3 regions of the Pseudomonas sp. MC6 genome follow, and region 3 is predicted to be linked to each of the others. Evidence: predicted binding sites of a transcription regulator. Region 3 holds the regulator's gene; each other region holds the start of a gene.

Evidence for each region. Region 3 encodes FliA, which starts transcription of late flagellar genes. Its sites were predicted from a motif close to CTAAAGTTTNNNNNNNNNNNGCCGNTAA; they were not measured.
Region 1: the regulator FliA is predicted to act here: its motif matches at 6,481-6,508, upstream of flgM (flagellar biosynthesis anti-sigma factor FlgM).
Region 2: the regulator FliA is predicted to act here: its motif matches at 5,905-5,932, upstream of ACOYXE_RS07025 (methyl-accepting chemotaxis protein).

Annotation. Positions count from the first base shown of each region.
Region 1 covers NZ_CP186504.1:188,141-198,714, forward strand. Annotated here, with positions in the region: gene ACOYXE_RS00905 (tetratricopeptide repeat-containing response regulator) at 1-1,087, shown strand, start outside; gene ACOYXE_RS00910 (sensor histidine kinase) at 1,084-1,776, shown strand; gene ACOYXE_RS00915 (glutamine synthetase family protein) at 1,993-3,234, shown strand; gene ACOYXE_RS00920 (MFS transporter) at 3,304-4,695, shown strand; gene ACOYXE_RS00925 (flagellar brake protein) at 4,768-5,514, opposite strand; gene ACOYXE_RS00930 (flagella synthesis protein FlgN) at 5,603-6,070, opposite strand; gene flgM (flagellar biosynthesis anti-sigma factor FlgM) at 6,119-6,445, opposite strand; gene flgA (flagellar basal body P-ring formation chaperone FlgA) at 6,594-7,355, opposite strand; gene ACOYXE_RS00945 (chemotaxis protein CheV) at 7,438-8,370, shown strand; gene cheR (protein-glutamate O-methyltransferase CheR) at 8,417-9,244, shown strand; gene flgB (flagellar basal body rod protein FlgB) at 9,616-10,023, shown strand; gene flgC (flagellar basal body rod protein FlgC) at 10,027-10,470, shown strand; gene flgD (flagellar hook assembly protein FlgD) at 10,486-10,574, shown strand, end outside.
Region 2 covers NZ_CP186504.1:1,548,755-1,559,328, forward strand. Annotated here, with positions in the region: gene ACOYXE_RS06995 (C39 family peptidase) at 1-378, opposite strand, end outside; gene ACOYXE_RS07000 (heme utilization protein) at 442-1,446, opposite strand; gene ACOYXE_RS07005 (adhesin) at 1,520-2,095, opposite strand; gene ACOYXE_RS07010 (hypothetical protein) at 2,097-2,549, opposite strand; gene ACOYXE_RS07015 (AAA family ATPase) at 2,907-3,431, opposite strand; gene pnuC (nicotinamide riboside transporter PnuC) at 3,428-3,991, opposite strand; gene ACOYXE_RS07025 (methyl-accepting chemotaxis protein) at 4,143-5,777, opposite strand; gene ACOYXE_RS07030 (undecaprenyl-diphosphate phosphatase) at 6,083-6,913, shown strand; gene ACOYXE_RS07035 (DUF1294 domain-containing protein) at 6,910-7,341, shown strand; gene ACOYXE_RS07040 (MmcQ/YjbR family DNA-binding protein) at 7,459-7,818, opposite strand; gene ACOYXE_RS07045 (LysR substrate-binding domain-containing protein) at 7,815-8,723, opposite strand; gene ACOYXE_RS07050 (FMN-dependent NADH-azoreductase) at 8,851-9,462, shown strand; gene ACOYXE_RS07055 (alpha/beta hydrolase family protein) at 9,699-10,574, shown strand, end outside.
Region 3 covers NZ_CP186504.1:3,248,741-3,259,314, reverse strand. Annotated here, with positions in the region: gene ACOYXE_RS14540 (Ig-like domain-containing protein) at 1-1,141, opposite strand, end outside; gene ACOYXE_RS14535 (DUF6124 family protein) at 1,463-1,822, opposite strand; gene flhA (flagellar biosynthesis protein FlhA) at 2,459-4,588, shown strand; gene flhF (flagellar biosynthesis protein FlhF) at 4,600-5,940, shown strand; gene fleN (flagellar synthesis regulator FleN) at 6,057-6,887, shown strand; gene fliA (RNA polymerase sigma factor FliA) at 6,884-7,624, shown strand; gene ACOYXE_RS14510 (chemotaxis response regulator CheY) at 7,791-8,162, shown strand; gene ACOYXE_RS14505 (protein phosphatase CheZ) at 8,181-8,969, shown strand; gene ACOYXE_RS14500 (chemotaxis protein CheA) at 9,024-10,574, shown strand, end outside.

The sequences.
Region 1 (10,574 bases), 3.1 Mb from region 3:
TGCGCTGCGCGACATGAATCAGAACGAAGCGCTGGAACGCCTCTACGACAGCATCATTGCCGACCGGCCGTTGCCATGGGCATTTGCCGGATTGGGCAAGTTGCTCTTCAAGCGTGGTCAGGTTGCACAGGCCAAAGGCGTCTATGAGAAAGCGCTCAAGGTGTTCCCGATGATGCCGTCGCTGTACGACGGTATGGCCGATGTGCTGGTATCGGAGGGCGATACCAAAGGCGCGCAACAGGTGCTCGAAGAGGCCATTCGTCTTTCGCCGCTGGCGGTGCGCCGACAGGCCTTGCTTGGCAAACTGGCGATGGCCAACGAAGATTTCGACACCGCCTCGCGTGCTTACCGCCAAGCGGTGTCGCAAGGTGCACAGTCGCGCTTCAAGGACCCGGAAAGCAACCTCGGGCTGGCCCACGCGCTGATCAGCAAGGGCAGCGAACGCGGTCTCGACACGCGCACGCGGCTGGAGATCAACACCACCCTCAGCGCGGTGGCCAAAGAAAACCCGACCGACCCCGGCCTGCAGATTCGTGCACGTCTGATGAAAGCCACCAGTCTTCTGCTCAATGATGCCGAAACTGCCGACAAGCTCACCGAACAAGCGCTGATGCGCCTCGACGGCATGGAACAGTTCATGAGTCCGGAAGCGGCGCTGTTGGTCGCCAAGCAGTTGCAGATGCTCGGGCAGGCCGAGGCGGGCACCTCGATGCTCAAGAGCTGCGCGGAAATCTACGGTGATGATCCGGCGGTGATGAAAGACATCGCCAAGCTCACCGACGACCCGACTATCCTCAGCTCCAGCAACGCCGCTGCCGATCTCAACCGTCAGGGCGTGCGCGTGTACAAGACCGGCAACCTGGTGGAGGCCCGCGAGGTCTTCCGCAAGGCGCTGAAGATGCAACCGAAGAACATCAGTATCGCGCTGAACATGGCCCAGTCGCTGCTCCACGGCACCGACACCAGTGTGCCGTCGGCGGAGCTGGAAGAATGTCGGGCCTGCCTGAAAATGGTTGGCCTGATGCCCGACACCGACGCGCGTCATGCGCGTTATCAGAAGCTGAAAAGCAAGGCGTTTGGCGAATGAGCAACGACAAGCAGGCGCTGGATTTTTCTACGGTGATCGCCTCCACCGTCCACGACATGAAGAACTCGCTGGCCATGCTCATGCAGGCCCATAGCCAATGGCTCGCACGCTTGCCGCAAGCGCAGCGCGAAGGTTCGGAGCAGGGCGTCATCGACTTCGAGTTCGCCCACCTCAATGGCATGCTGGTGCAGTTGCTCGGGCTGTACAAGCTCGGCGTCAACCAGATGCCGCTGCAACCGGCGTATCACGAACTTGATGACTTTATCGAGGCGCAACTGGCGGCGCATCAAGAGGTGTTTGCCAGTCGCGGGATCATCGCCACCTACGAGGTCGATCCGCTGAGTCCGTTGGGTTTCTTCGACCGTGAATTGATTGCCTCAGTGCTCGGTAACTGCATCAACAATGCGATTCGTTATGCCCGCGAATCGTTGCTGATCACCGTCAGTGACGAAGCCGGGCAATTGGTGCTGAGCATCAACGACGACGGCGACGGTTACCCGGCCGAGATGCTCGAGCGCCAGGCCGATTACGTGCAGGGCATCAACCACAGCAGTGGCAGCACCGGGCTCGGTTTGTATTTCGCCAATCGCATCGCGGCGCTGCATCAGCGTAACGGTGTTGAAGGTCGCACCGAAATCCGCAATGGCGGGCCATTGGGCGGCGGCGTCTTCAACCTCTACCTACCCTGAACGCACATCCCCGTTGTCTGGTTTTTTGTTTGACGCTGCTTGATATTCCGAACAGCCGAAGCCTATTTTGTACGGGTCGCCGTTCGCGGCTCGCACAATAACAAGGATTGCGTCATGACAACCGATGGCCAGCGTTCACTCGCGCAGCGATTGACGGGCATTGATGAGATTGAATGTGTCACGCCGGATTTGAACGGCGTACCGCGGGGCAAAGTGATGACCTCCGAGGGTTTCCTCGAAGGACGGCGTTTGCAGTTGGCGCGGGGTGTGCTGCTGCAATGCATCATGGGCGGTTACCCGGCCGCGCGGTTTTATGGCAGCGATGACGGAGACCTGGCGCTGGTCGCCGAACCGACCCAGATCCATCGCCTGCCGTGGAGCAACGACTCGCGTGCCCTGGCCATTTGCGACGCCGATGAACTGACCGGCGAAAGCTCCAATCTGTCGACCCGTGGCCAGTTGAAAAAAGTCATTGCCCGTTATGCCGCGCGCGGCTTGGCGCCGGTGGTGGCGACCGAACTGGAATTCTTTGTCTTCGCGCCGAACACCGATCCGACCCAACCGTTCCGGCCTCCCGTCGGTCTCGACGGTCGTCGCGAAGATGGCCAGTCGGCGTTCAGCATCAGCTCCAATAACGGTCTGCGACCTTTCTTCAACGAAGTCTATAAATGCATGGCGGCCCTCGGTTTGCCGCGCGATACCTTCATGCACGAGATGGGTGTCAGCCAGTTCGAGATCAATCTGCTGCACGGCGATCCGCTGTTGCTCGCCGACCAGACGTTCCTGTTCAAACACCTGCTCAAGGAAGTCGCGCTCAAGCATGGCCTGACCGTGGTGTGCATGGCTAAACCGCTGGCACACACGCCGGGCAGTTCGATGCACATTCACCAGAGCATCGTCGACATCGGCAGTGGCAAGAATGTCTTCAGCGACGAAAGCGGTCAGCCGACGGCGATGTTCCGCCATTTCATCGGTGGTCAGCAGGCGGGCATGGCTGATTTCACCGCACTGTTTGCACCCAATGTGAATTCCTATCAGCGCCTGTGCCATCCCTATGCATCGCCGAACAATGCGTGCTGGTCCCACGACAACCGTGCCGCCGGGCTGCGAATTCCGGCCAGTTCGCCGGTGGCTCGTCGGGTGGAAAATCGTTTGCCGGGCGCCGATGCCAATCCGTATCTGGCGATCGCTGCCAGTCTGGCTGCCGGTTTGCATGGTATCGAGCATGAGCTGGAGCCGAGCGAGGCGATTCAGGGCGAGTTCGAGGTGCCGGACAACCTCTCGCTGCCGTGTACCTTGCACGCCGCGCTCGAACGTCTGAAGCGTAGCCAGTTGGCGAGGGAACTGTTCGGGCAGGAGTTCATCGAAGGCTACATCGCTTCGAAGACCATGGAGTTGACCAGCTTCTTTGATGAAATCACTCCCTGGGAACGGCGTGTTCTAGCAGCCCAGGCCTGACGAACTGTCGCCACCGGGCTATCGTTTTGGTAGCCCGATATTTACTGCAAGGAGCCGCTCGGAACGCCGATGCGCCAAATCTGGAAATCCTTTCGAGCGCTGTATTTCGCCTCGCTGATGATGTTGATCGGCTCGGGCCTTCTATCCACTTATCTGGCCTTGCGTCTGGCCGCTGACAACGTCGACGGCCTCTGGGTCGGTGCGCTGATGGCCGCCAACTATTTCGGCTTGGTGTTGGGCGGCAAGATCGGTCACCGACTGATTGCCCGGGTCGGGCATATTCGTGCTTATTCTGCCTGTGCCGGGATTGTCGGGGCGGCAGTGCTTGGCCATGGTCTGGTCGATTGGCTGCCGGCATGGCTGGTGCTGCGGACCATCGTCGGTCTGGGCATGATGTGCCAATACATGGTGATCGAGAGCTGGCTCAACGAACAGGCGGACGCCAATCAGCGAGGTCTGGTATTCAGCGGTTACATGATCGCGTCATACCTTGGCCTGGTGCTGGGTCAATTGATTCTGGTCATGCACCCCGGGCTGGGTCTGGAACTGCTGATGCTGGTTGCCCTGTGTTTTGCCCTGTGCCTGGTGCCCGTGACGTTGACCCGGCGCATTCACCCGGCGCCACTGCATCCGGCGCCGATGGAGCCGCGCTTCTTCATCAAACGGGTGCCGCAGTCGCTGAGTACGGTGCTCGGTGCCGGTCTGATCATCGGTTCGTTCTATGGTCTGGCGCCGTTGTATGCCTCGCAACAAGGGCTGTCGACCGAGCAGGTCGGTCTGTTCATGGGGAGCTGCATCTTCGCCGGTTTGCTGGTGCAGTGGCCGCTGGGCTGGTTGTCCGATCGTTACGACCGGGCGCTGCTGATTCGCTGTTTTGCCGGGTTCCTGGCGGTGGCGGCGTTACCATTGGCGGTGCTGCCGCAGGTTCCGCTGGAAGTGTTGTTCGGGGTTGGTTTCCTGTGTTCACTGGTGCAGTTCTGTCTGTACCCGCTGGCGGTGGCATTCTCCAATGACCATGTGGAAGGTGATCGCCGTGTGTCGCTGACCGCCATGCTGTTGGTGACTTACGGGGTCGGCGCGAGCATTGGGCCGCTGCTCGCGGGTGTGCTGATGAAGCTGTTTGGCAGTCAGAGTCTGTATGCGTTCTTCAGCTTCTTCGCGCTGGTGCTGGTGTGGCGGATCCGGCCGAAAGCCGTGACCAATCTACATCAGGTCGACGATGCGCCGCTGCATCACGTGGCCATGCCGGACAGCATGTCCAGTTCGCCACTGGTGGCAGCGCTTGACCCTCGTGTAGACGAGCAGGTGGTGCAGGAGCAGATGGTCCAGGATCCTGGGCAGGCCCCGGCAAATCCCGAGCCTGAACCTGATAGTCAGCCAGCGCCTGCGGCAGCGGTCGAACCGGATACCGACACCGACACCGACAAGCCCGCGCCCGATCTCAGTGGCGGCAGACCCTGAACTGAACAAAAACCACCGCGCATAAAAAAGGGCAGTCCCCTCAAGGACTGCCCTTTTTATTAGCCGGACGAATCACATATCGTCTTTATCGAAACGGCGTGCTTCACGCTGCAACTGATACACGAAGCGCTCAACGTTGCGCGCTGCCTGACCACTGATGTTGTGGAAGCGCAGGCCGGCGAAGGTGATGTTGAGTTTTTCTTCGAAGTGCAGATAGCGCAGTTCGACGGAGATCGGCTGGTTGCCGAACAGCGGCGGGGCGATCAAGCGGTCATAGACCTGACCCAGTTGCAGGCGATCAGTGATATCGCCTTCGAAGCGCAGCTTGCAGCCGGTCGCGGAAATATCCAGCAGTTTGCCGTTGATCGGCGCCTTGAGCTTTTCGCCGCCCAGTTCAACGCTGACCAGATCAGTCAGCTTCAGCGCGGCGCGGAAAGCATTGCGGCGCTGGTGGTAAACCACTTCGGTCGGCAGTTCGCCGGTGTAGAAACGATCACCTTCGGACTCTTCGATGTTCAGTGTGCCGGTGCATTCCCAGGCAATGCGCACACCGTCATGAAAACCTTCGACCTTGAACGGCTCGCCGGCCAGCAGGAAGCGTTCGCCATCACGCGGGATCATCTCATCCAGCGCGATCGAGGCGCTGTCGCGGTCGACTTTGATCAGGTAGCTCTGGAAGCGCTGGCTGCGCTCGTGAAAAGTGATGATCAGCGGATCGTGGCTTTCTTGCAGCTGGCGCAGGTTGCTGGAGATTTCCAGTGGCGTGGTGAGCACCTTAGGGGGCTGCGGAGCATCATCCGCGCTGAGGGCGTTGGACACGGTTTATCAATCTCCAGACAAAATATGACGACTAGCCAGCATTTTGCCAGCATGTTCCGCGGGTTGATAGAGCTGGCGCATCAACGGCTCATGCCTGGCTGAGCGGACGCGGTACGGCGGGTTTGGCAAATGTACCGCTGGCGTTATAAAGCGCTGGCGCTTCACCACCGGTAAGGATCTTCAGTTGATTGGCCGTGGCGGCCTGCTGGATCTGGATCGACTGGCCGTTCTTGACGTTGGCGGCCTGGCATTGAGCGATCAGATCGGTCAATGCATCGCCTTGCGTCAACAACTGGTCGCCAATGCTCGACTTGCCAGCCAGCTGCTCCAGACCGCTGCGGTCTGTCGACAAGTTGAGGCTGGCGAGGATTTCGCTGCGTTTGCGGCCATGCTGTTCAAGCAAAATGATCAATGCCTGTTTATGCGCCAGAATTTCTTCCAGCAGGGGCATGTCGCGACCGTGCAACGCGAGAGATTCGGTTTGCAGCAACTCCAGCAATTGTTGAGCTGGAGCAAAGTCGTCGTTGATCAGTTGCAATAAATTAGTGTCGTGCATGGCTGGCCTTGGGTGTTAAGCGTCCAAAAGCCTCGCGCCGGCAAAGGCCTAGCGCTGGGCTTCGAAGTTGAGCAGTTTGCTGGCTACACGGTTGCTGTCGACTTTATAGCTGCCATCGGCAATCGCGGCTTTCAACTCGGCCACACGGGCTTTGTCGACAGCAGGCTGATCGCGCAGCTTGTCAGTGACCTTCTGCAACTGTTGAGCCTCATTGCTGAGGTGTACCGATTCCCCGCTTTTTGCGGTACTGGCCGGTTCGGCCTGGGTATTCAGCGGCGCGGAGGTGCCGGTTTCGGCGGTTTCCTTGGCGTTGCTGGTACGTGTACTGCCCGTAAGTGACGAGGAGCTGTTCAAACGGCTGAAATCGATGACCATGATAAAAACCTCTGGGAATTTGGACGCTTGCCATGTTTTCGGCCATCCCCTGGAAAACTTTAGGCACATTTACAATGAGCCTTGCATGCGCCGGCGCGTGTCCTGCTGCGGCACAGTTTAGGGAACAGCCGGGGGCAGCGCCAGTTTTCTACATCGCGACTTCCACTTGGCCGGGCGCGGTGACTTGCGCCTTGATGACCCGTTGCGAGTTGAGGTTTTTCACGCGTATCTGTTCTTTCAAACCGCCATTGGCCAGCGCTTCACCTGGCATGCGCACGGCGAGCGTGCCGCTGCGCGCAGTGATGACCACTTGATCGCCCTTGCGAATGACTTCGGCCTGTTCCAGATGAACCAGGGTAATGACCTGATCGGCTACCGTTGGTCGGGTTAATTTCTGCCCGATCGCTTCGTCTACCGAGGTCAGAAAGCCTTGGTTGATCGTACTCACGTCGCGCTCACGCAGGGTCACGTCCTGCGGTTCGATAATCCCTGCACGTTTCAGCGGTCGGGTGGTGGTCACAATCTCGCGAAACAGGCGGACTTGAGCGGGCACGAACACGGTCCAGGGCGAGGCGCCTTCACAGCGCACCTTCACGGTAACCCGGCCCAACGGACGTGCCGGGCTCTCCAAAGTCGCTGTCAATTCCTTGTCGCACATAGGCATGCGCATACGGGGGTCGAGCTGGTTAACTTCGATTTCGTAGCGGCCTTCCGTTTGACTGGTAGCCAGATAGTCTTCTACGGTGAACTCAAGAAAGCCCTGAGTGACGCCGATAAGCATGTCAGGCAAGGTAACCGCATCAGCAATGGCAGGGCTGCCAGCGAAAAAGCAGCAGACGGCTGACATCGCGCAAAGGCTTTTGCGAGCGCGGGAGGTCAGGTGTCGGAAAAATGTCGTTTGAGCGTTCATACGAGTTAAAAAGCAAGCGCCGTGCCGTTTAGCAATGAATGTGCGTCGCAACAACACTTGGCGTTGGTGTAGGAGTCTGGGCATGGCTGGTGTAATGGATTCGGTGAACCAGCGCACGCAACTGGTAGGGCAGAATCGCCTGGAGCTGTTGTTGTTCCGTCTTGACGGTCAGCAGCTTTATGGAATCAACGTGTTCAAGGTGCGGGAAGTGTTGCAGTGCCCGTCGCTGACGTTGATGCCCAAGTCCAGTCCTGTCGTGTGCGGGGTGGCAAATATCCGGGGGGCGACCATTCCGATCCTTGATCTGGCAATGGCCACCGGTTCCGGAGCGTTGAAAGACAAGAACAACCCGTTCGTGATCATCACGGAGTACAACACCAAGACCCAGGGTTTCCTGGTCCGCTCGGTGGAGCGCATCGTCAACATGAACTGGGAAGAGATTCATCCACCACCCAAGGGCACGGGCCGCGATCATTACCTGACCGCTGTGACTCGGGTGGACAATCAGTTAGTCGAAATCATCGACGTCGAGAAAGTGCTGGCGGAAGTTGCGCCGACACCGGAAGCGATTTCGGTGGGCGTGGTCGATGTCGAGACCCAGACCAAGGCACTGTCGTTGCGTGTCTTGACGGTCGATGACTCATCGGTGGCGCGCAAGCAGGTCACGCGTTGTCTGCAAACGATCGGTGTCGAAGTGGTGGCGCTGAACGACGGCAAGCAAGCACTGGATTACCTGCGCAAGCTGGTCGATGAGGGCAAGAAGCCGGAAGAAGAGTTCCTGATGATGATTTCCGACATCGAGATGCCGGAGATGGACGGGTACACCCTGACGGCGGAAATCCGCGGCGACGCACGCATGCAAAAGCTTCATATCATCCTGCATACTTCGTTGTCGGGGGTATTCAATCAGGCGATGGTCAAGAAAGTCGGTGCTGATGACTTCCTGGCCAAATTCCGTCCTGATGACCTGGCATCCCGGGTAGTCGACCGGATCAAAGCAGCAGATATCAGCTAGGAGCGCTTTGCTCCTGGCGGTCAACACGATTTAAGAGGCGGCATCATTGTCTACGGGTAATTTGGATTTCGAACAGTTCCGGGTCTTCCTGGAAAAAGCCTGTGGCATTTTGCTCGGTGAAAACAAGCAGTACCTGGTCTCGAGCCGTCTCAACAAACTGATGGAGCAGCAAGGCATCAAGTCCCTGGGTGAGCTGGTTCAGCGCATCCAGACCCAGCCGCGCAGCGGTTTGCGCGAGCAGGTGGTCGATGCCATGACGACCAACGAAACCCTGTGGTTTCGTGACACCTATCCGTTTGAAGTCTTGAAGAACAAGGTGCTGCCTGAAGCGATCAAGGCCAGCCCCAACCAGCGTCTACGGATCTGGTCGGCCGCCTGCTCGTCGGGCCAGGAGCCGTACTCGCTGTCGATGTCGATCGACGAGTTCGAGCGCAGCAACCTGGGCCAGTTGAAGATGGGTGTGCAGATCGTTGCCACTGATCTTTCCGGCCTTATGCTGAACAATTGCAAGACGGGCGAATACGACAGCCTGGCGATCGGTCGCGGTTTGTCGCCGGAGCGTCTGCAGCGTTACTTCGACCCGAAAGGGCCGGGGCGCTGGGTGATCAAGGCGCCGATCAAGAACCGCGTGGAGTTTCGCTCGTTCAACCTGCTCGACAGCTACGCCGCGCTGGGCAAGTTCGACATCGTGTTCTGCCGCAACGTGTTGATCTACTTCTCTGCCGAAGTGAAGAAGGACATCCTGTTGCGCATTCACAGCACGTTGAAGCCGGGCGGTTATCTGTTCCTTGGCGCTTCCGAAGCGCTGAACGGTTTGCCGGACCATTACCAGATGGTGCAGTGCAGCCCGGGGATCATTTACCAGGCGAAATGATTACATCGGCAACACAAAAAACGGCAGGACCGCAAAGGCCTGCCGTTTTTTTGTGCCTGCGGAATTTCTCCCTGACACCACAAAACCCCTGTAGGAGTGAGCCTGCTCGCGATAGCGGTAGCCCATTCAACATCATCGGTGCGTGACACACCGCTATCGCGAGCAGGCTCACTCCTACAGGGGGCCGTGGTGCGTATGAGATGGACGGCAAGCGGCAGAAAAGCGGCATCCGGCGGAAACCGGTTGCCGCTTTTCTGGCATTGCCGCGTTGCCGACTCCCCGCAAAGCCGCGGTTTATGGGGGTTTTATAGTTTGGCACGGCGCTTGCTAAAGCTCAGTTACGAAAAACCGGTCACCTGAAGGTTCCCGACATGAGCATCAGCTTCGATAAAGCGCTCGGCATTCACGAAAAGGCATTGGGCTTCCGCGCCCAGCGTGCCGAAGTGCTGGCCAACAACATCGCCAACGCCGATACCCCGAACTACAAGGCTCGGGATCTGGATTTCTCCAAAGTGCTTGAAGCACAGACCCAGAAAAACGCGAACGGCACCATCGCCCTGAACATGACCAACAGCCGTCACATCGAAGCTGAAGGTCTGGGCAACGGCGACGAATCGCTGATGTATCGCACGCCGATGCAACCTTCGATCGACCAGAACACCGTGGACGCCCAACTGGAACAGTCGAACTACGCGGAAAACGCCGTCGGCTTCCAGGCCAGCTTCACCCTGCTCAACAGCAAATTCAAAGGGCTGGTGTCAGCCCTGCGCGGAGAGTAATTCATGTCCCTGTCCAGCGTTTTCAACATTGCCGGCAGCGGCATGAGCGCACAGACCACGCGTCTGAACACCGTGGCGTCGAACATCGCCAACGCCGAAACCGTCTCCTCGAGCATCGACCAGACCTATCGCGCCCGTCACCCGGTATTCGCCACCATGTTCCAGGGCGGCCAGAACAGCGGCAGCAATTCGCTGTTCCAGAGCCAGGACGCCGCCGGTCAAGGCGTGCAGGTGCTCGGCGTGGTCGAAGACCAGAGCAACCTCGAAGCGCGCTACGAGCCGAACCATCCGGCGGCCGATGCCAAAGGCTACGTCTACTACCCGAACGTCAACGTGGTGGAAGAAATGGCTGACATGATTTCCGCGAGCCGGTCCTTCCAGACCAACGCCGAAATGATGAACACCGCCAAAACCATGATGCAGAAGGTACTGACCCTCGGTCAGTAATAAGGGGCGACTGCCATGAGTGTTTCCGATACCACCAGCAGCTTGAGCATGAATGACATCCTGTCGAACTCGTCGAAAAAGACCAGTTCGACCGCCGGTGGCAT
Region 2 (10,574 bases), 1.7 Mb from region 3:
GGTTACCGCTTCGAGCTTTTCCGGTGGAATCTTGTAACCCCTGGCGCGCATGCCGATGCTTTCTATGTAGCGCTTCATGTCCAGCATGGAAAAACCTTGAGTACGAACAAGGTCCTGGTCAGCGTTGACCAGCATGCCTTTGATGATGTGCTCCTCATCGACGTCGAGCCAATAGGCTTGGCGTAATACCGTTGCCAGTGCAGCGGCGCCGCAGCTGAAATCGGTTTTCTGTTCGACGATGTCGGCAAACTTGCGCTCACGGATGCTCTGCACGTTTTTGTAGACGAGCGTGCCACCCGGCAGGGCAGCGACGGGCATCTGACCGGCCTGAGTCAGGCCACAGACGAAAAGCAGAGCGAGGAGGGCCGTCTTACGCATGATCGATACGCCTTTGCGGACTGAGGAAAAGCCCCGTTTCCGGGGCTTTCGTTTCGATCGCGATTACAGGCAGGCTCTGCAGCCAGCAGCGATGGACAGCGAGTTGCTTTGTTGGTTGCCCACACCAGACGAGACGTTGGCTCCGCCGTTGCCGGAGAAGTTGTTCATCGAGTTGGTCATGTTGGCATTGTTGACCACAGGGGCTTTCCAGCCGTCTTTGGTCATCACTTGCTGAGTGGTTACGCCAGCGAGGCCAAAGGTACCGACGGCTTCGAATTTGGCTTTCTGGTCATCGTTGCCACCGTGGCCGCCGCCACGATTGCCATAACCGCCGTGGTGGTCATCATCTTCGATGGTTGCAGTGCCTTTGGCTTTGAACACGCCAGCGGCCGCGTAGGTGCCGGTGAGGGTGTCGGTTTTGTAGGTCTGCACGCCTTTGTTGTCTACAACCAGGCCGGTGGAGGACTGATTGGCGGCTGCGGCGGCAGTGGCTACACGGCCACCGGATACGGCGATCGCCAGGTTGTTTTTCTGCTGGTTGAAGTTGCCGGCAGAGACGTTGATGCCGATGTTGCCGGAACCATTGTTGCCTGCATTGTTGAGAGTGGCGTTATTGAAGGTGGACGAGTTTTTCACGTAGTTGTTGTTGTTGACTTGAGTTGCACTCGAGGCAGCAACAGCGGTGCCGAAGATGAAGCTTTCGTCGGCAGTAGCCAGGGCGGCGGCGTTGTCTTGTTGGTTGCCGTCGCCGGCTGCAACGTTGGCGCCCATGTTGCCATTGGAGCCATTAAGCGAGTCGCTGGCGTTGGCGTTGTTGAGGGTGCCCTGGTTTTTCACCACGTTGCCGTCACTGTTTTGCGCGTCGAGTACAGCGGCGCCGGCGCCTGCGGTGATCTGCAGCAGTTGTTCAAGATTTGGACCTTGTGGCTGGCCGTGACCGTTGCCGTGTCCATTGCCATGCCCGTTACCATGACCGTTGTTGTCATCACGACCGCCTGCCTGTGCTGCGATTGCCATCACTGCTGCAAGTGCGAAAACCAGTGGTTTGAGAGCCATTGTAGGTTTCATGGTGTTTCTCCATCGTGCTTATTAGTTGGTTAAGTGTTGGTACTTTCTAATTGCACTGCTTTTGTTGTTTGGGTCAGTCAGCGACCCGGATGCTCAGGGTGTTAGCCATACGGTTCCCCACCCCGGCACTCTGGTTCACCTGAATTACCCCGCGGCTGCCGGTGAAGGCCTGATCACTTGTCGTGACATGGCGACTGCCGGGTGAGGTACCAGTTGCTCCTGAGCTCGGTAAAAGCGCCACGTTCTGTTGTGAAAGGGCACTGTCGTCAACGCTCTGCGGGGCAGCACTGATGCTGACGCGCGTGACGTTGGCCATCTGGTTGTTGGCCCCGGCACCCTGGTTCACGCCCAGGATCCCGTTGCCATTGCTGAAAGAGGTGCCGCCGATGGTTGCGCTGGCGTCCATCGAGCGCGAGGCAGGTGTATCGATTTTCTGCATAACGCTGGTAGTGGCGTGGGACTCGGTGCCGATCGCCACAGCCTTGACGTTGGTCTGCTGCATTTGATCGCCAGCGGCCTGGTTGACGTTGAAATTGCCGCGGTACTGAACCCCGGAATCTTGAATGTTGGCCTTGTTCACTGAACCAGGATCAGCAGCCATGGCAGTGGTGCAACCGAGCAGGGCAAGCAGAAGGAGTGAACGATTCATTTCATTGGCCTCCGGCCATGCGGGTCAGGGGGGCAAGGCCGGAACTCATGGCGCGGTTGATCGTGCCGGAAATCGCGCCACCGGAACCGCCGCCGTGTCCTGCGCTCATGCCGGGCATGCCATTGGGATTGGTGACGGTATTGAGGCCTGGCAGATTGCTGCCGACCTGGACATTGTTGACGGTGCGGAACGCGCTGCCGCTGGCGACACCGGCGAAGTCGCCGTCGCTCAATTCGGTGCTGTTCATGGTGGAGTTGATGCGTGCGGACGGATTGGCATTGACGGTGGTCGGGTAGGGGTCTTTGCCGCCATTGCGACCAATCGGGATCGGCTGGACATCGCGGTTGAGGACGATGACGCCATTGCCTTCTGCGTGGACATTGAAACTGAGCAATGTGCTGGCTGCTGATCCGATCAGCAGAAGGCAGGTCAAACCTTTTTGGATATTCCCCACGGCTGCAATTCCTTCTTCAGTGGGCTGGCCCGAGTCAGCGTTGTGAAGAAGAGAGCGAAAGCTGTGCCGCTTTTTAAATGTTGTTTGGTTTCAGATGCTTGCAAAAATCAGCCGCGCAGCTGATACGCACACTGTTTCAGGATTGATACACGCGTGCGCGCGCCGACCTGTCTATTGGCTGAACAAAGCTCTGGAACGAGGGTTTGCGACGATGTGTTTCAACCGTGAAACAACGGCGATGACAAAACAGTGAACAGTGCTGAGACGGGCACTTTGCACCTCACGGAGTGTTTCAGGATTGGACACTTTGCCCCCAAAACAGGGGGAATCTTTGGGGAAACTGACCCGTTGGCCGGGTCACTCCGCCAGCAGTTGCTCGACGGCGGCAAAAGCCTGTCGTTGGCGTTCGGCCCAATTGCCCTGAATGATCAGAAAGCGCTGATGGTGGGTTTCCAGCCAGTTTTGCGTGGACTGGTAAAACGCCAGACGCTCGTCCAGATCCGGTTGGCAGCGCTGACCGTCATCGGTCCAGTCGATCTGTTCTGGCGAGAGTAAAAGGTGCAGGTCGTAATGCCGCCCCAACAATTCCGATTCCAGCCAGTCCGGGCAGTCGCCGAACAGCGTCTGACTCCACAGCATATTGCTCAGCAAATGGGTGTCGAGAATCAGCAGCGGCGGCTGTTGCGCCCGTGCCTGGTCTTCCCAATGCAGCTGACCGCGAGCGATTTCGGGGATGTCAGCCAGGCAGGTGTCACGGGGATTGAGTTCGATAAAGCGGCGCACGTACTCATCCACGCGCACACCGCCAAAGCGTTGTTGCAGGCCCGCCGCCAGCCAGCTCTTGCCGGTGGATTCGGGCCCGGTCAGGACCACGACCTTCATGTGCGCAACGCCGGATCGGCGCGCCATTCGCGAAAGCCTTGAATTGCCAGCAGGGTGAACAGAGCGTACAGCGCAGCGGTGAGGTACAGCCCTTTATAGATGAACAGGCCGACAAAAATCACATCGAGCACGAACCACAACGCCCAGCATTGCAGGCGTTTCTGCGCCATCCACAATTGCGCGACCAGGCTGAAACCGGTCAGCGCCGCATCCAGCCACGGTTGCGCGGCGTCGGTCCAATGGGCCATGGCCGCGCCGAGCAAGACACTGCCGACAGCGCCAACGCTGAGGCCGAGCAAAAGTGACCGATGATCGAGGCGAGTGACCTCGCGGCCGTCATGCATCGTCCCGGCGCGGGTCCATTGCCACCAGCCATAGACTTGCAGCGCGGCGTAAATCACTTGCAGCAACATGTCCGAGTACAACTTCACTTCAAAGAAGATCCAGCTGTAGAGCAACACCATGACCAGCCCGATCGGCCAGCACCACGGATTCTGTTTGACCGTCAGCCAGACGGCGATCACACCGAGGGCGGCGGCAAACAGTTCAAGCCCGGACATGGGGGTTCCTTGGGGAAATAAAAAGAAGGGGGCGGATTGTACCCAAAAACGTGTAGGAGTGAGCCTGCTCGCGATAGCGGTGTGTCAGCGAAATTTATAGTGGCTTACACACCGCTATCGCGAGCAGGCTCACTCCTACAGGGGGTGGTGTCTAGACGCGGAACTGGCGCAGCAGGGCGTTGAGTTGTTCGCTCAACTGGCCAAGTTTCAGGCTGGCCGCACTCGACTGCTCGGCCGCGATCGCCGTGCTGTGCGAGAGGCCAGCAGCCTGCGTCACGTTCTGATTGATGTCCTCGACTACGTGGGCCTGTTGCAACGTAGCGCTGGCAATCGAGGCATTCAGGCCGTTGAGATTGCGCAATGCCTGGCCAATGGCGTTCAGACTGGCGCCGGCCAGCCCGGCTTGCTCGATGGTCAATTGCGACGCCTTGCTACTGTCGCCGATCACCTTTACGGCGGCTTCGGAATGGTTCTGCAGGCGCTCGATCATCGACTGGATTTCCGCTGTCGACTTCTGCGTCCGCTGCGCCAGCAGGCGTACTTCATCGGCCACCACGGCAAACCCGCGACCTTGCTCACCGGCCCGCGCCGCTTCGATCGCGGCGTTGAGCGCGAGCAGGTTGGTCTGCTCGGCAATCGAGCGGATCACTTCCAGTACGCTGCCGATCTGCGTGCTTTCGGCAGCCAGGGTGCGAATCACTTCGACCGCTTGATCAATGGTCCCGGACAGCTTGTCGATCTGCTGCAAGCTGCCATCGATGTTGATCTGGCCCTGTTGCGCTTGCGCTTCGGCGTCACGCATTTCGGCGGCGGCGTGCTCGGCGTTCTTCGCCACATCTTGCACGCCGTAGGTCACTTCGTTGATCGCCGTGGCCACCAGTTCCATCTGTTGCGATTGCTGCTGGCTGCGTTGCTGGGCCTGCGACGCATCGTTGCCCAGTTCACTGGACGACTGGCCCAAAGCGCTGGCCGACACCTGCAAATCGCCGATCACCCGGCGCAGTTTGGCGGTAAAGGCGTTGAAGTGATGCGCAAGCTCGGTGACTTCATCCTTGCCGTGGGTATCGAGGCTGCGGGTCAGGTCGCTTTCACCGCTGGCAATGTTGGCCATGGCGTTCACGGTTTCCTGCAACGGGCGGACGATGCTGCGCGCGATCAGGATCACCAGCAGTGCCATGATCAGCGCAATCGCCAAGCCGATGACCGAAGCCTTGATCATTTGGCCCTGGAATTCGGCCTGGACGTCGTCGACGTAAACCCCGGAGCCGAGCACCCAGCCCCAAGGCTCGAACAGTTTGACGTAGGAGGTCTTGGCCACCGGCTCGCTGGCGCCCGGTTTCGGCCAACGGTAATCGACCATGCCGGCGCCTTTGGCCTTGGCGATGGCAACCATTTCGTTGAACACCGCAAAGCCGTCCGGATCGCGGATCGCCGAGAGGTTCTGGCCTTCCAGTTTGGGGTTGGTCGGGTGCATGACCATCACGGGCGTGAGATCGTTGATCCAGAAGTAATCGCTCTGGTCGTAGCGCAGACCACGAATGGCGGTGAGGGCCTGTTTCTGCGCGGCATCTTTTGTCAGCGTGCCGGCGGTTTCAAGGTCGTGGTAATAGGTCAGCAGGCCGCTGGCGGTCTGCACCACGTGTTGGGTTTTCTGGGCTTTGGCATGATAGAGATCGTCGTGGATCTGCTTGAGCATCAACACGCCCAAGGTCAGCAACATGACCACCGCCACAATCAAGATGAGCCACAAGCGTCGGCTGATCGACACACTGCGCAAGCTGTTCATAACGCTGTCACTCCGGATTCTTTTTCTTGTAATAAACGACCGCCAGCATCCAACCACGATTTCGTGAGCGGGCATACGCGACCCAAGTCGTATAACGCGGCAGCGCTATTAAGGCTTGTCTGTTAGGATTTCGGCCCCGCGCGTGAAAACCTGAATCCAAATTGATATTTCACGGAATTTTGACCGTTTCGTGTGGATCCTGTGCGCGCGGAATCGGTACAGCCATAACCAGCTACGCTGATCGCAGTGAACGCTAGAAAAATACTATCGGGGCATGCCGACGCGCATCGCTCTTTGGGGGATTGATGGATCTTTGGACGGCCTTGCAGGCACTGATACTAGGAGTTGTAGAAGGGCTGACGGAGTTTTTGCCCATTTCCAGTACCGGACACCAGATCATCGTTGCCGACTTGCTCGATTTCGGCGGCGAACGGGCCATGGCGTTCAATATCATCATCCAGCTCGGCGCGATCCTCGCGGTGGTCTGGGAGTTTCGACGCAAGATTCTTGATGTGGTCATCGGTTTGCCGACGCAGCCGAGCGCACGGCGTTTTACCGCCAACCTGCTGATCGCGTTTCTGCCCGCGGTGGTGTTGGGTGTGATCTTTGCCGACCTGATCCACGAATACCTGTTCAACCCGATCACCGTTGCGACAGCACTGGTGGTGGGCGGCATCATCATGTTGTGGGCGGAAAAGCGTCAGCATGAAGTGCACGCCGAAACGGTCGACGAGATCACCTGGAAAGATGCCTTGAAGGTCGGCTTCGCCCAGTGTCTGGCGATGATCCCCGGCACCTCGCGGTCCGGCTCGACGATTATTGGCGGGTTGCTGTTCGGTCTGTCGCGCAAGACCGCCACCGAGTTCTCGTTCTTCCTCGCGATGCCGACCATGGTGGGTGCGGCGGTTTACTCGGGCTACAAATACCGCGACCTGTTTGTGCCGGCGGACTTCCCAGTGTTTGCCATCGGTTTTGTCACGGCGTTCATCTTCGCCATGATCGCCGTGCGCGGTTTGCTCAAGTTCATCGCCAGCCACAGCTATGCGGCGTTCGCCTGGTATCGGATCGTGTTTGGCCTGGTGATTCTGGCGACGTGGCAGTTTGGCTGGATCGATTGGGCAGCGGCCAAACCATGAGTGATTCCCGCGCACGCCGGCCGGATGGTCGACCTTCGGGCGGCAACAATATCCAGCATCTGAAGCTGAAACTGCTGGTTCTGCTGATCGTCTGCGCGCTGCCGCTGTTCGGCTCTGTATCGATGTGGCTGCGCGGGATTTCGCTGGTGCCGTTGGCAGCCTATGGGGTTGTCAGCGTGCTGGCGTTCTTCATGTATTGGGCCGACAAGCGCAAGGCGCGCACCGATGCCTGGCGCACCCCGGAGAACATCCTGCATGCCGTGGAACTGGCCGGCGGCTGGCCGGGCGCGTTGATTGCCCAGCAGGTGTTCCGGCACAAGACGCGCAAGGTCTCGTTTCAGATCCTGTTCTGGGTGATTGTCGTGTTGCACCAAGTGTTCTGGATCGACCAGCTGTTTCTCGGCTCGAATCTGCTGACACTGTTCTGAATACACCGCAATTCCCTATGTAGGAGTGAGCCTGCTCGCGATAGCGGAGTGTCAGTTGGAATTTCTTTGACTGACACTCCGCTATCGCGAGCAGGCTCACTCCTACAGGGATTGGGGTTAGAGCAATAATCCCACCTGGGTTTTCTTTGGCAACTTGCCCACCACCAATTGATGCGAACGCTGCAACAACCCGCGCAATTCCTCGGCACCCAGCGGGTAGGGCGGGTGCATGATGATCCACTGCGCCCGCGCCAGATATGGCGCCGGGTGAATGCCGGGGCGGTCGCAATGGCAGAGAAACAGATCCTTGTCGACCTTGAATGCCAACGAATCCCCACGGAGCCCCTGCAAGGCAAACATCTTGTTGCCGGCAATCGAAAACACCCGCACACCACCCCACTTGTAATCTTCCCGAGCGCCCGGCAGTTCCAGGCAGAACGCCGCGACGTCGGTTTCACTCATTTTTCCCTTGCTCATAACAACCGCTCCCCACAGGCATTGAACGACTCGACCAGATGATCAATCCACGCGCGCACCGCCGGCATGACCCCGCGTCGATGCGGATACACCGCTTGCAACCAGCCGCCGGGTAGCGACCACTCTGGCAGCAACTGCACCAGGGTGCCGTTTCTCAGTTCCTCTTCGCAGTACATCATCGGCAGCAAAGTGAAACCCTGACCCGCCAGTACGCAGGCTTTGCGCACAATAAAGTCATCGATGCCCAAGCGTGCTTCCATGTTCAACTCGAAGCCTTCACCCTGTTGATCAAGCAAGCGCACATGCACCATGCGATCGGCCTCCAGAGCGCCGAGCACCGGCAGATTTTTCAGGTCTTGCGGATGGTTGATCGATTGGTCCTGTACAAAATCCGGACTGGCAACCACGACCATTTGCGCCTGACGCAAGCGGCGGGTCACCAGCAACGGATCTTCGTCACCGTGCTCGCGCACACGCAATGCGACATCAAAGCCTTCGCCAACCAGATCGACCCGGCGATTGAGCAAGACGACTTCCAGTTGCACCTGAGGAAATTTGCCGAGGAACTCGCTGATGACCCACGGCAACATTTCCCGTGCCAGACCGGTGGGGCAGGAGACCCGCAGGCGGCCACGCGGCTCGCTGGACATGCTCGCCACCGCTTCATCGGCCATCTCCGCCTCAAGCAACATCGCCTGACAATGACGCAGATAGCGCTCACCCACCGCCGTGAGGTTGAGTTGCCGGGTGGTGCGTTGCAGCAAACGCGCGCCAAGGCGCTCTTCCAGTTCGGCAATACGCCGCGACAGCCGTGACTTGGGAATGCCCAACAAACGCCCGGCCGCGGCAAAACCGCCGGCCTCGACAACTTTGGCGAAGTAGTAGAGATCGTTGAGGTCTTGCATAGGGAAATCCAACTGTTCTATCAGTGGGACAAACTATCGCATTTCAGGCGGCTAATCATCCATTGGTTTCTTGCGTAGGATTGTCTCCATTCCGTCGCCACCGGCGATTCATTCCAGGAGATTCCACATGAAACTGCTGCATATCGATTCGAGCATTCTGGGCGACAACTCGGCCTCCCGTCAGTTGAGCGGCGAAGTCGTCAAAGCCTGGCAGGCCGCCGATCCAAGCGCCGTGGTGACCTACCGTGACCTGGCCGCCGATGCCATCAGCCACTTCTCGTCGACCACGCTGGTCGCCGCCGGTACCACCGCTGAACTGCGCAACGCCGCACAACAGCACGAAGCCGAACTGAGCGCTTCGACCCTGGCCGAATTCATCGCTGCCGACGCCGTCGTCATCGCCGCACCGATGTACAACTTCACTGTGCCGACCCAACTGAAAGCGTGGATCGATCGCGTTGCAGTTGCTGGTCAAACCTTCCGTTACACCGAAGCCGGCCCGGAAGGCCTGTGCGGTGGCAAGAAAGTGGTGATCGTTTCCACCTCGGGTGGCATCCACGCTGGCCAGGCCAGCGGCATCGCTCACGAAGAGTATCTGAAGCTGGTGCTGGGCTTCCTCGGCATCACCGACATCGAAATCGTCCGTGCCGAAGGCCTGGCGTATGGCGACGAAGTGCGCAACAACGCCATGACTGCTGCTCAAGCGAAGATCAGCGAGCAACTGTTCGCCGCTGCGTAAGGCTTGCGTAAAGAACAGCTGTTGTTCAGGTAATACTCAAAAAACTCTGTATTCTGGTTCCGCAAGGGGCGAATACAGAGTTTTTTGTTTCTGGCTGTTACATAATCTGGCCCGGGTTATGCAGTCACACAATCAGCGTCTGAGTGCATTGTCGTACCGAAATACCGAATCCCCGGCGTTTCAGGCCCGCAACGCAACGGAACTTTCGATTGAGTCACAACAGGGTGGAGCATCCCATGATGCGTCTTTGTGCAACGTTACTGATTTGCCTGCTTGGCAGCTTTAACACAGTGCACGCTGCGCCTGGGCGACACCCGGTGTGGAGCGTCGGCTACCACGAGATGACCTTCCTCGATCCGCTGGACCTGCAACCGATGCGCGCCATCGCCTTCTATCCTTCCAGCGACCGCGAACACATGAGTCTGCTCGAGGGTTACTCCGTCGAGGCTGGCGAAGACACCAAAGTTGCCATCGGCCGCTTTCCGATGCTGATGCTTTCCCACGGCAACACCGGCACGCCGCTGGCGCTGCACGATCTCGCGACCTCGCTGGCACGCAAAGGCTTTGTGGTGGTGGCGGTGATTCATCCCGGCGACAACTCCAAAGACCACAGCCGACTCGGCACCCTGAGCAATCTCTACGGGCGGCCGATCCAGATTTCCGAAGCCATCACCGCAACCCTGGGCGACCGTATGCTCGCGCCGTATGTCAACGCGGATCAGGTCGGGGTGATCGGTTATTCAGCGGGCGGCGAGACGGCGTTGATCCTGTCGGGCGCGCAACCGGATCTCGATCGTCTGCGTCGTTATTGTCAGGAGCGTCCGGATGATCGTGATGCCTGCAATACGCAAGGTGAGCTGATCGTTGATCGCGATGACCTGCAACCGGTGGCCGATCCGCGTGTTCACGCTTTGCTGTTAATGGCGCCGCTGAGCCTCAAGTTCGGTCGTCACACCCTGGCTGACGTGCATGTGCCGGTGCTGCTCTACAGCGGTGATGGCGACAAACTGGTGGCCTTCGACAAAAACGCGGCAGCGCTGGCGCGCAAACTGCCGACCGCGCCGGATTTCAAATTACTGGCCGGGGCAGGGCACTTCGTCTTTATGGCACCG
Region 3 (10,574 bases):
TGGCATCAACACCGTTGAGGTTTGGACAGTAACCACTTCTTACCATCACGCCATCCAGCTCCATCAGCGTCGTGTCGACTGAAAGTTGCTGGGGACTCACCGTCAGCAATCGCACGTTGGAATAAACCGAGGTCGGGTGGTACAGCGATTTAGCATACAAGCGGTGACCGCCGACTGTGACGGTGATGGTGTGCTGCCATGACCTGTCAATTGGACTGGCGGTCACTTTGCCTTTGGACTCTGCGCTCGGGCCCCTACCGTCGAAAATTTCGATCTCCTTCCCTTCGCTGGCTGTGCCCTTGAGTATTAACGTGGTGCTGGTGGTGCTGGCACCCTCCGGCACTTCTTTATTGTTGGCGTCCAATACGTTGGTTAGCGTCGGGGCCGGCAATTTCTCTTTCAGACGAATGTTCACCGTCTCGTTCGGCGATTCGCCAAATTGTCCCAGTTGATCAGTTACCTCGAAATTGACGTTTATCTCGCCGTCAACAACGTTCTCAAAATCAGCTGTATACAGCGTCTTGCTCACTGGTGCCGAGGGATCCATAACGTCCACCGTGAACGTCGCGATGCCTAGCTTCAATATCACTTGATCGAAAGGTTCTTTGGTCGTGTAGCGCATTTCGAACGTGACACCGTTTTGTGCCAAGTCAGGGGTAATGCCATTGGCGATCACCTCGGAAGGAATAATCAGCTTGAAATTGGCATGGGGGGGCAGGTGGTACAGCACCGACGATATTTCCGATTTTTCTTTATTGCCGCTGAGCCGTTCAACAACGTAGTGCAGCTTGTTGATGCCGTTTACGAACTTGGATTTCGGGGCGTACAGCGCGACTCGTTTATTTTCCTCGCCGGGCTCGACAGTGTGACTGTCCACGGGCGTCGCCCCATCATTGATAAACAATGCGACTGAATTGTACTCGGCCAGTGCTGCCACGCCTCGATTTAGTAGTTCAGTCCACGGATCAACCACACACCGCACGCGTTCAGGTGTGCCGGTGAAGAGGCGTCTCGGAACGCCGCCGTGAGCAAGTCCGGACGGCCTCACCGGTGTCAACCAGCCGGGTATGAATACCGGGAACAACTTGAATACTTCAATCAGATCGTCGGATTGGATATCAATGGTCGAGTGAGTGTCCATGACGCGCTCCTGACCCGTGACAGGCCGGCATGTGGGTGAAGCGCTATCACACAATGGTTTGTGAATTTTGCCCACTGTCATATCTGACAGGTAGATGCTTGTTTCAGACGAGTGGTCGAGACTCGGCGGCGCGCTCAAGTTTCGTTCGACGTGCCGGCCCTTCCCTTGAAAGCGGAAAGAGTCGAGTTACCAGGCTCAAACGTAAAACGCGCCGCCCCGGTTGATTAGGAGCGGCGGGTTTTGACTGTCCGCAGTTGGGGGTTGCCTGTAGATAGGCCATCGCGAGCAGGCAGTGGCACCAAACAACTCGACCGGCCCGCATCACCGCGGCAACTCCAGATTATCCATCACCCGATTCACCGCCAGTTCGCCGAGCATGATCAATTGCGCGATCCCCAACAATGTCCTGCGCTGCGACGCGGGTATGAGGTGGGCGAAGTCATGGGCGATGGTTCTGGCTGAGGCGAGTGTTTCGCTGGCATCGGCCAGCAGCTCTTCATTTTTGAAGTCCGCGGTGACGGCGTACATCCGGCGGGTTTTACGCGGTGGTGGCGTGGAGCCGGGCGGGCAGAGGTAGTGATCGAGGGCGCGGTCGGCGGCGTCGTGGAGTTTGCTGGAGTCGAGGGAATCGTAGGGGGAGGTGGGGTCGGTTGCGGGTGGGTTGGGGGTTGGTTTGATCATGGTTGAAGCCTCTAGAGTAGTGAAGCTGCCACCGTTCGCTGCTAACGAAGGAGGTGGCGGCCGTACGCGGGTTAGCAGACCAGGACTCTAGAACCCGGCGCACCGAAGTGCCCCACGCAAAGCCGCCATAACGGCAACGGACTTCATGCGTCTAGAGATAACCCGGGCTGCTAAACCCGGTCGCTGATTTGTCAGCGACCGGACCACAATATAACCCGACCCCAAAGCGCACAAGCCGGCGGATTCTGGCTTGGCTGTAGGCATTGGCGCAAGGATTTGTAGCCTTGAGACCGTGTCTTGAGGTGTCTTTTAAACAGCTTCGTTTAAATCGAAAAATTTGTGCCGGACATAAGGGCCTCTTCGCGAGCAGGTTCGCTCCCACAAGAGACTGCATTCCAAATGTGAGAGTGAAATGCACACCAAATGTAGGAGTGAGCCTGCTCGCGATAGCGGAGTGTCAGTTGACGAATTTTTTGGATGACACACCGCTATCGCGAGCAGGCTCACTCCTACAGTGTTCGCGTACACCTTCCTCTCTGTTTCAATCAATCGCAAAAGTTGGAAAGCTTCTTGCAGTACCCGCCGTGAGCCCGCTCTGGGCGTCAAAAGTTTGCTTTAAAGGAACGGGGAAAACCGGTGGATCGCTCTCAGTTATTCAACACTGCTCGCACAAACGTTGCCGACCTCAGTCGAGGCAATCTGGGCGTGCCGTTGTTGCTGCTGGTGATGCTGGCGATGATGATGTTGCCGGTGCCGCCGTTCCTGCTCGACGTGTTCTTCACCTTCAACATTGCCTTGTCGATTGTCGTCCTGCTGGTCTGCGTGTATGCGCTGCGACCGCTGGATTTCGCCGTGTTCCCGACGATTCTGCTGGTTGCGACGTTGCTGCGGCTGGCGTTGAACGTGGCCTCGACGCGGGTGGTCATGCTCCACGGTCAGGACGGCCACGCCGCTGCCGGTAAGGTGATTCAGGCCTTCGGTGAGGTGGTGATCGGCGGTAACTACGTGGTTGGTATCGTGGTTTTCGCGATCCTGATGATCATCAACTTCGTCGTGGTGACCAAGGGTGCCGGGCGGATTTCCGAGGTGAGCGCGCGGTTCACCCTCGATGCGATGCCCGGCAAACAAATGGCGATCGACGCCGACCTCAACGCCGGTCTGATCGACCAGAACCAGGCCAAGATGCGCCGTCAGGAAGTCGCCCAAGAGGCTGAGTTCTACGGTTCGATGGACGGTGCCAGCAAGTTCGTCCGTGGTGACGCCATCGCGGGCCTGCTGATTCTGTTCATCAACCTGATCGGCGGCATGGCCGTGGGTATCTTCCAGCATGGCATGACGTTCGGTGATGCCGGTCGGGTTTACGCCTTGCTGACCATCGGTGACGGTTTAGTGGCGCAATTGCCATCACTGTTGTTATCGACAGCAGCGGCAATCATGGTGACCCGTGCTTCCGGTTCGGAAGACATGGGCAAGCAGATCAATCGCCAGATGTTCGCCTCGCCGAAAGCGCTGGCGGTGGCTGCAGGTTTGATGGCGGTCATGGGGCTGGTGCCGGGCATGCCGCACTTCTCGTTCCTGAGCATGGCCGCGCTGGCCGCTGGCGGCGCGTACCTGTTCTGGAAAAAACAGAATGTGGCCAAGGTCGTAGCGTTGGAAGAGGTCAAGCGCCAGCAGGAACTGCTGCCGTCGCCGGCCCGCGCCATGGAAACCAAAGAGCTCGGCTGGGACGATGTGACGCCCATCGACATGATCGGCCTGGAAGTCGGCTATCGCCTGATTCCGCTGGTGGACCGCAATCAAGGCGGGCAATTGCTGGCGCGGATCAAGGGCGTACGCAAGAAGCTCTCGCAGGATCTGGGCTTCCTGATGCCGACTGTGCACATTCGCGACAACCTCGATCTGGCGCCAAGCGCCTATCGCCTGACCCTGATGGGCGTGATTCTCGCCGAAGCCGAGATCTACCCGGATCGCGAACTGGCGATCAACCCGGGCCAGGTCTACGGCACACTCAACGGTATCAACGCCAAAGATCCGGCTTTCGGCCTGGAAGCGGTGTGGATCGAAATCAGCCAGCGTGCGCAGGCACAATCCCTCGGTTACACGGTGGTGGACGCCAGCACCGTGGTCGCGACTCACTTGAACCAGATTCTATACAAGCACTCCAGCGAGCTGATCGGCCACGAAGAAGTGCAGCAACTCATGCAATTGCTGGCCAAGAGCTCGCCGAAACTGGCAGAAGAGCTGGTGCCGGGCGTGGTCACGTTGTCGCAGTTGCTCAAGGTGCTGCAAGCGCTGCTCGCCGAACACGTGCCGGTGCGCGATATCCGCAGCATTGCCGAAGCCATCGCCAACAACGCCGCGAAGAGTCAAGATACCGCCGCGTTGGTGGCTGCGGTACGGGTCGGCGTATCCCGCGCCATCGTCCAAAGCATTGTAGGCACTGAGTCGGAGCTGCCTGTGATCACCTTGGAACCAAGGTTGGAACAAATATTGCTCAATAGTCTGCAGAAGGCAGGACAAGGCTCGGAAGAGGGCGTTCTGCTGGAGCCAAGCATGGCCGAGAAGCTGCAGCGTTCGCTCATCGAAGCGGCGCAGCGTCAGGAAATGCAAGGTCAGCCGGTGATCCTTTTGGTCGCTGGCCCGATCCGCGCGATGCTCTCGCGCTTTGGCCGCCTCGCAGTCCCTGGATTGCATGTGCTGGCCTACCAGGAAATACCGGACAACAAGCAAGTGACCATCGTTGCGACAGTAGGGCCCAACGGCTGAGGTAGTGGTTTATGCAAGTTAAGCGTTTCTTTGCCGCCGATATGCGTCAGGCCATGAAGCTGGTTCGTGATGAGCTGGGCGCTGATGCCGCCATCATTGGCAACCGCCGCATTGCTGGCGGTGTCGAGCTGACGGCGGCACTGGATTACAAATTGTCGGCGCTGGCGCCACGGGTTCCGAACATGGAACTCGAAGACGAGCTGCGCAAGACTCAGTCGCGCATCGTCACCGCCCAGGCCGAACTGAGCCTGCGTGGCGAAGCCGACGGCAACAGCAATCGCCAGATCTTCGCAGGGCTGCCGTTGACCGCTGGCCTGCCGCTGACTGCCGCTGAACCGCTGAGCGAGCCGACTTACGCTGCTCCAGCGCGTCCGGCCCCGGCGCCTGCGCAGTCTTCCGGCGGCGTTGATCCGCGTGCCCTGGATTCGATGCGTTTCGAATTGAACAGCCTGCGCGAGCTGATGGAAGTTCAGCTTGGCACTCTGGCCTGGAATCAGCTGCAAGGCAGCCGTCCGGCGCAAGCCAATCTGTATCGTCGTCTGCAACGTATCGGTCTGTCCGGCCCGTTGTCGCGCGATCTGCTGGCGATGATCACTGATATCGAAGAGCCGCGTCAGGCCTGGCGCATGTTGCTCGCGCACCTGGCGCGGATGATTGCCGTACCGGAAGTCGAGCCGTTGGAAGAGGGCGGTGTGATTGCCATGGTCGGCCCTGCCGGCATGGGCAAGACCACCACGCTGGCCAAGCTCGCCGCGCGCTACGTGCTGAAATACGGCGCGCAGAATGTCGCGCTGGTGAGCATGGACAGTTTCCGCATCGGCGCGCAGGAACAACTGAAGACGCTGGGCCGCATTCTCAATGTGCCGGTGACCCACGTCGATCCGGGCCAATCGTTGGTGCAGGCGCTGGATCCACTGCTGCGCAAACGCGTGGTATTGATCGATACTGCCGGCCTGCAAGCCAGCGATCCGGCGCTGCGCATGCAGCTGGAAAGTCTGGCCGGGCGTGGCATTCGTTCAAAAAATTATCTGGTCTTGGCAACCACCAGCCAGAAACAGGTTCTAACCGCCGCTTATCACAGTTACAAGCGTTGCGGGCTAGCCGGCTGCATCCTGACTAAACTGGATGAAACGGCCAGCCTTGGCGAAGTGTTGAGCCTGGCGATCAGTCATGAATTGCCGGTCGCGTACCTGACCGATGGCCCACGGATTCCGGATGATTTGCATCTGCCGCGCCGTCATCAACTGGTCAGCCGCGCCGTCAGCGTGCAAATGCAGGAAGAACCCAGCGAAGAAGCCATGGCTGACATGTTCGCTGATATCTATCACAGCCCGACCAAGCAGGTAGGCTGAGGTATTCATGAACAGTTTTTGTACCTACATCGATGGTCTGCCATGCATTGTTCCGGTTGTGAACGCGCAGCCAGTAATGTGGCCTCCGTCTATGCAAGACAAGGTAAAGAAATAACATGGGCAGCATGCATCCCGTACAGGTGATCGCGGTGACCGGCGGCAAAGGTGGCGTCGGCAAGACTAACGTGTCAGTGAACTTGTCTCTGGCGCTGGCAGAGCTTGGCCGTCGGGTCATGCTGCTGGACGCCGATCTGGGACTGGCGAACGTCGACGTTTTGTTGGGTCTGACCCCTAAACGCACACTGGCCGACGTGATCGAAGGCCGTTGCGAATTGCGCGACGTGCTGTTGCAAGGCCCCGGTGGCATCCGCATCGTCCCGGCCGCGTCCGGCACGCAGAGCATGGTCCACCTGAGCCCGGCGCAACATGCCGGCCTGATTCAGGCGTTCAGCGACATCGGCGACAATCTCGACGTACTGGTGATCGACACCGCTGCGGGTATTGGTGACTCGGTAGTCAGTTTCGTACGCGCCGCGCAAGAAGTGTTGCTGGTGGTCTGCGACGAGCCAACCTCGATCACTGACGCCTACGCACTGATCAAACTGCTTAACCGCGATTACGGCATGAACCGCTTCCGCGTCCTCGCCAACATGGCGCAGAGCCCGCAGGAAGGGCGCAACCTGTTCGCCAAGTTGACCAAGGTCACGGATCGGTTCCTTGACGTGGCCCTACAATACGTCGGCGCCGTGCCTTACGACGAAAGCGTGCGTAAAGCGGTGCAGAAGCAGCGTGCCGTTTACGAAGCCTTCCCGCGCTCCAAGTGCGCGCTGGCATTCAAGGCCATTGCACAGAAGGTCGACACCTGGCCGCTGCCCGCCAACCCGCGTGGCCATCTCGAGTTTTTCGTCGAGCGCCTCGTGCAGCAAACGGCAGGGCCCGTGCTATGACAGCAAGCGGTATGAACTACTACAAGAAGTCGGCACGCGACGCTCAGTACGAGCTGATCGAGCGTTACGCGCCGCTGGTCAAACGCATTGCCTACCACTTGCTGGCACGGTTGCCGGCGAGTGTGCAGGTCGAAGACCTGATCCAGGCCGGGATGATCGGCCTGCTCGAAGTCTCGACCAAATATGACGCCAGCAAAGGCGCCAGTTTCGAAACGTACGCGGGCATTCGAATCCGCGGCGCGATGCTCGACGAAGTGCGCAAAGGGGACTGGGCACCACGCTCGGTTCACCGCAATACCCGTATGGTCAGCGACGCAATTCGCTCAATTGAAGCTAAAACCGGCCGTGACGCTAAAGATCACGAGGTTGCAGCCGAACTCCAATTGAGTCTCGACGATTACTACGGGATTTTGAATGACACCTTGGGCAGTCGCCTGTTCAGTTTCGACGATCTGTTGCAGGACGGCGAACACGAAGGGCTGCACGAGGATGGCGCGAGTGCTCATCTTGAGCCGTCACGCGATCTGGAAGATGAACGTTTCCAGGCAGCGTTGGCGGACGCGATTGCCAATTTGCCGGAGCGTGAGCGACTGGTGTTGGCGCTGTACTACGACGAAGAGCTGAACCTCAAGGAGATCGGTGAAGTCCTTGGCGTCAGTGAATCGCGGGTCAGCCAGTTACACAGCCAGTGCGCGGCCCGTTTGCGGGGGCGTTTGGGGGAGTGGCGAGCGCGCTGAAGGCAGTGTGGGGACACTGCGAACGAGGCTGGTGCGGTGATGAACGGCACCGGTCTTGCTCTGTTGTGCTCCAGACAGTCTTCAAGTGCTGCGCCGATTGATTGAAGTGGCGCGTCCAGGTGCTGGGCGCGTTTAAGACTGCTTGGAGGTCGAATTGAACAAAGACATGAAAATCCTCATCGTTGATGACTTCTCAACGATGCGGCGGATCATCAAGAACCTGCTGCGTGATCTTGGGTTCACCAACACCGTCGAGGCTGACGATGGCGTGACTGCCATTCCAGTGCTCAACAGCGGCAGCATCGACTTTCTGGTAACGGACTGGAACATGCCGGGCATGACCGGTATCGACCTGCTGCGTCACGTGCGCGCCGATGAAAAACTCAAGCACCTGCCAGTGCTGATGGTGACTGCAGAAGCCAAGCGCGAGCAGATCATCGAAGCCGCTCAAGCCGGTGTAAACGGCTACGTAGTCAAACCTTTCACGGCTCAGGCGTTGAAAGACAAAATCGAGAAGATTTTCGAACGCATCGGCTGATGAACGCGCGGGGGAGCTATGGAGCATAACGAATCTTCACAGGGCGATTTCGAGTCGACCCTGAAAAAACACGCGGTCGAACTGGTCGAAAGCCTTGAAAAAGGCAGGTTCGGCGACGCTGTGCAACTGATCCATGAGCTCAATCAGACCCGTGACCGTGGCCTGTACCAGGAAGTCGGCAAGCTCACACGTGAATTGCACAGTGCGATCGTCAACTTCCAGATCGACCCGAACATGCCGCAGGCCGAGGAAGTGTCGCAAATCACCGACGCCACCGAACGCCTGGGTTATGTGGTCAAGCTGACGGAAGCCGCGGCCAACCGCACCATGGATCTGGTGGAAAGCGCCACGCCGGTGGTCAATGGTCTGGCTGACGAAGCGCAGACCTTGAGCGCCGATTGGGGTCGCTTCATGCGTCGCGAGGTCGGGGCTGAAGAGTTCCGTGAACTGGCGCGCCGGGTCGACGGTTTTCTGTCACGCAGCAGCACGGACAACCGTGCGGTGTCGAGCAATCTCAACGACATCCTGCTGGCCCAGGATTACCAGGACCTGACCGGTCAGGTGATCAAGCGTGTGACCCAACTGGTCACCGAAGTCGAAAGCAATTTGCTCAAACTCGTGCTCATGGCCAGTCAGGTGGACCGCTTTGCGGGCATCGAACATGACCGCGCCGCGATGCTTGCAGAAAAAGATCCACAAAAACATCTCTCGCAGGGTGAAGGTCCGCAGATTCATGCCGATAAACGAGAAGACGTTGTGTCCGGTCAGGACGATGTGGACGATTTGTTATCCAGCCTCGGGTTCTAGAGTTTTGGAATTTTAGGTTTTTTGGGTTTTTAGACCTGTAGGAGCACCCCATTAATGAGCTTCGGCGCCGATGAAGAGATCCTTCAGGATTTCCTGGTTGAGGCCGGCGAGATTCTTGAGCAACTGTCCGAACAACTGGTCGAGCTGGAAAGCCGTCCGGATGACGCAGATCTGCTCAACGCAATTTTTCGCGGTTTCCACACTGTAAAAGGGGGCGCCGGCTTCCTTCAGCTCAATGAGCTGGTGGAGTGCTGTCACATCGCCGAAAACGTGTTCGACATCCTGCGTAAGGGTGAGCGTCGCGTTGATGCAGAACTGATGGACGTTGTCCTCGAAGCACTGGACGCGGTGAACAGCATGTTCACTGAAGTTCGTGAGCGTGCTCCGATCACCGCCGCCACGCCGGAGCTGCTGGCCGCCCTGGCGCGTCTGGCCGAACCGCAATCGGCGGACGCAGCCCCGGCTTCGCCAGTGGCCGAGATGATCGAAGAACTGGTCGTCGAAGGCGACTCGTCGGGCGACATCACCGATAACGAATTTGAACAGCTGCTGGATTCGCTGAACGCCGTCAAGGCTGAAGCCGAAGCCCCGGCCGCTGCTGCCCCTGCGCAAACGGCCGCTGAAGCCGCGAGCGATGAAATCACCGATGCCGAGTTCGAGTCGTTGCTCGATCAACTGCACGGCAAGGGCCAGTTTGCGGTGGACGCGGTTGCGCCAGCGGCGGCAGCCCCTGCGGCTCCGGCCAAGGGCGACAGCTCTGACATCACCGACGACGAATTCGAAGCCTTGCTCGATCAGTTGCATGGCAAGGGCAACTTTGCCGTGGATGCGCTGGAATCGGCGATTGCTTCGGCACCTGCGCCTGCTGCTCCAGCGGCCGCCGCGGCCGGCAGCGATCTGATCAGCGATCACGAGTTCGAATCGCTGCTCGACGAACTGCACGGCAAAGGCAAGTTCTCCGAAGTCGGCACCGCCGCTGCTGGCAGTGCTTCGACCGTCGCCACACCGGCTGCCAAGGCCCCGGCCGCTGTGGCAGCGCCCAAGCCTGCCGCCAAGCCTGAGCCAAAAGCCGAGGCGCCAAAACCGGCTGCCGCTGCTGCACCGGCTCCGGCCCGTGCGCCGGCGACACCGCCACCGGAAAAACCGGCGAGCGAAGCCGAAACCACCGTGCGTGTCGACACGGCACGTCTCGACGAAATCATGAACATGGTTGGCGAGTTGGTGCTGGTGCGTAACCGTCTGGTGCGCCTGGGTCTGAACAGCGGCGATGAAGCCATGCAAAAGGCCGTGTCGAACCTCGACGTGGTCACGGCTGACTTGCAGACCGCCGTGATGAAGACGCGGATGCAGCCGATCAAGAAGGTCTTCGGGCGCTTCCCGCGTCTGGTTCGTGACCTCGCGCGTCAGCTCAAGAAAGAGATCAACCTGGAACTGGTGGGTGAAGAAACCGACCTCGACAAAAACCTTGTCGAGGCCCTGGCCGACCCGCTGGTCCACTTGGTGCGCAACGCCGTCGACCACGGCATCGAGTCGCCGGAAGAACGCGAAGCGTCGGGCAAGGCTCGTGGCGGTCGCGTGGTGCTCGCGGCCGAACAGGAAGGCGAC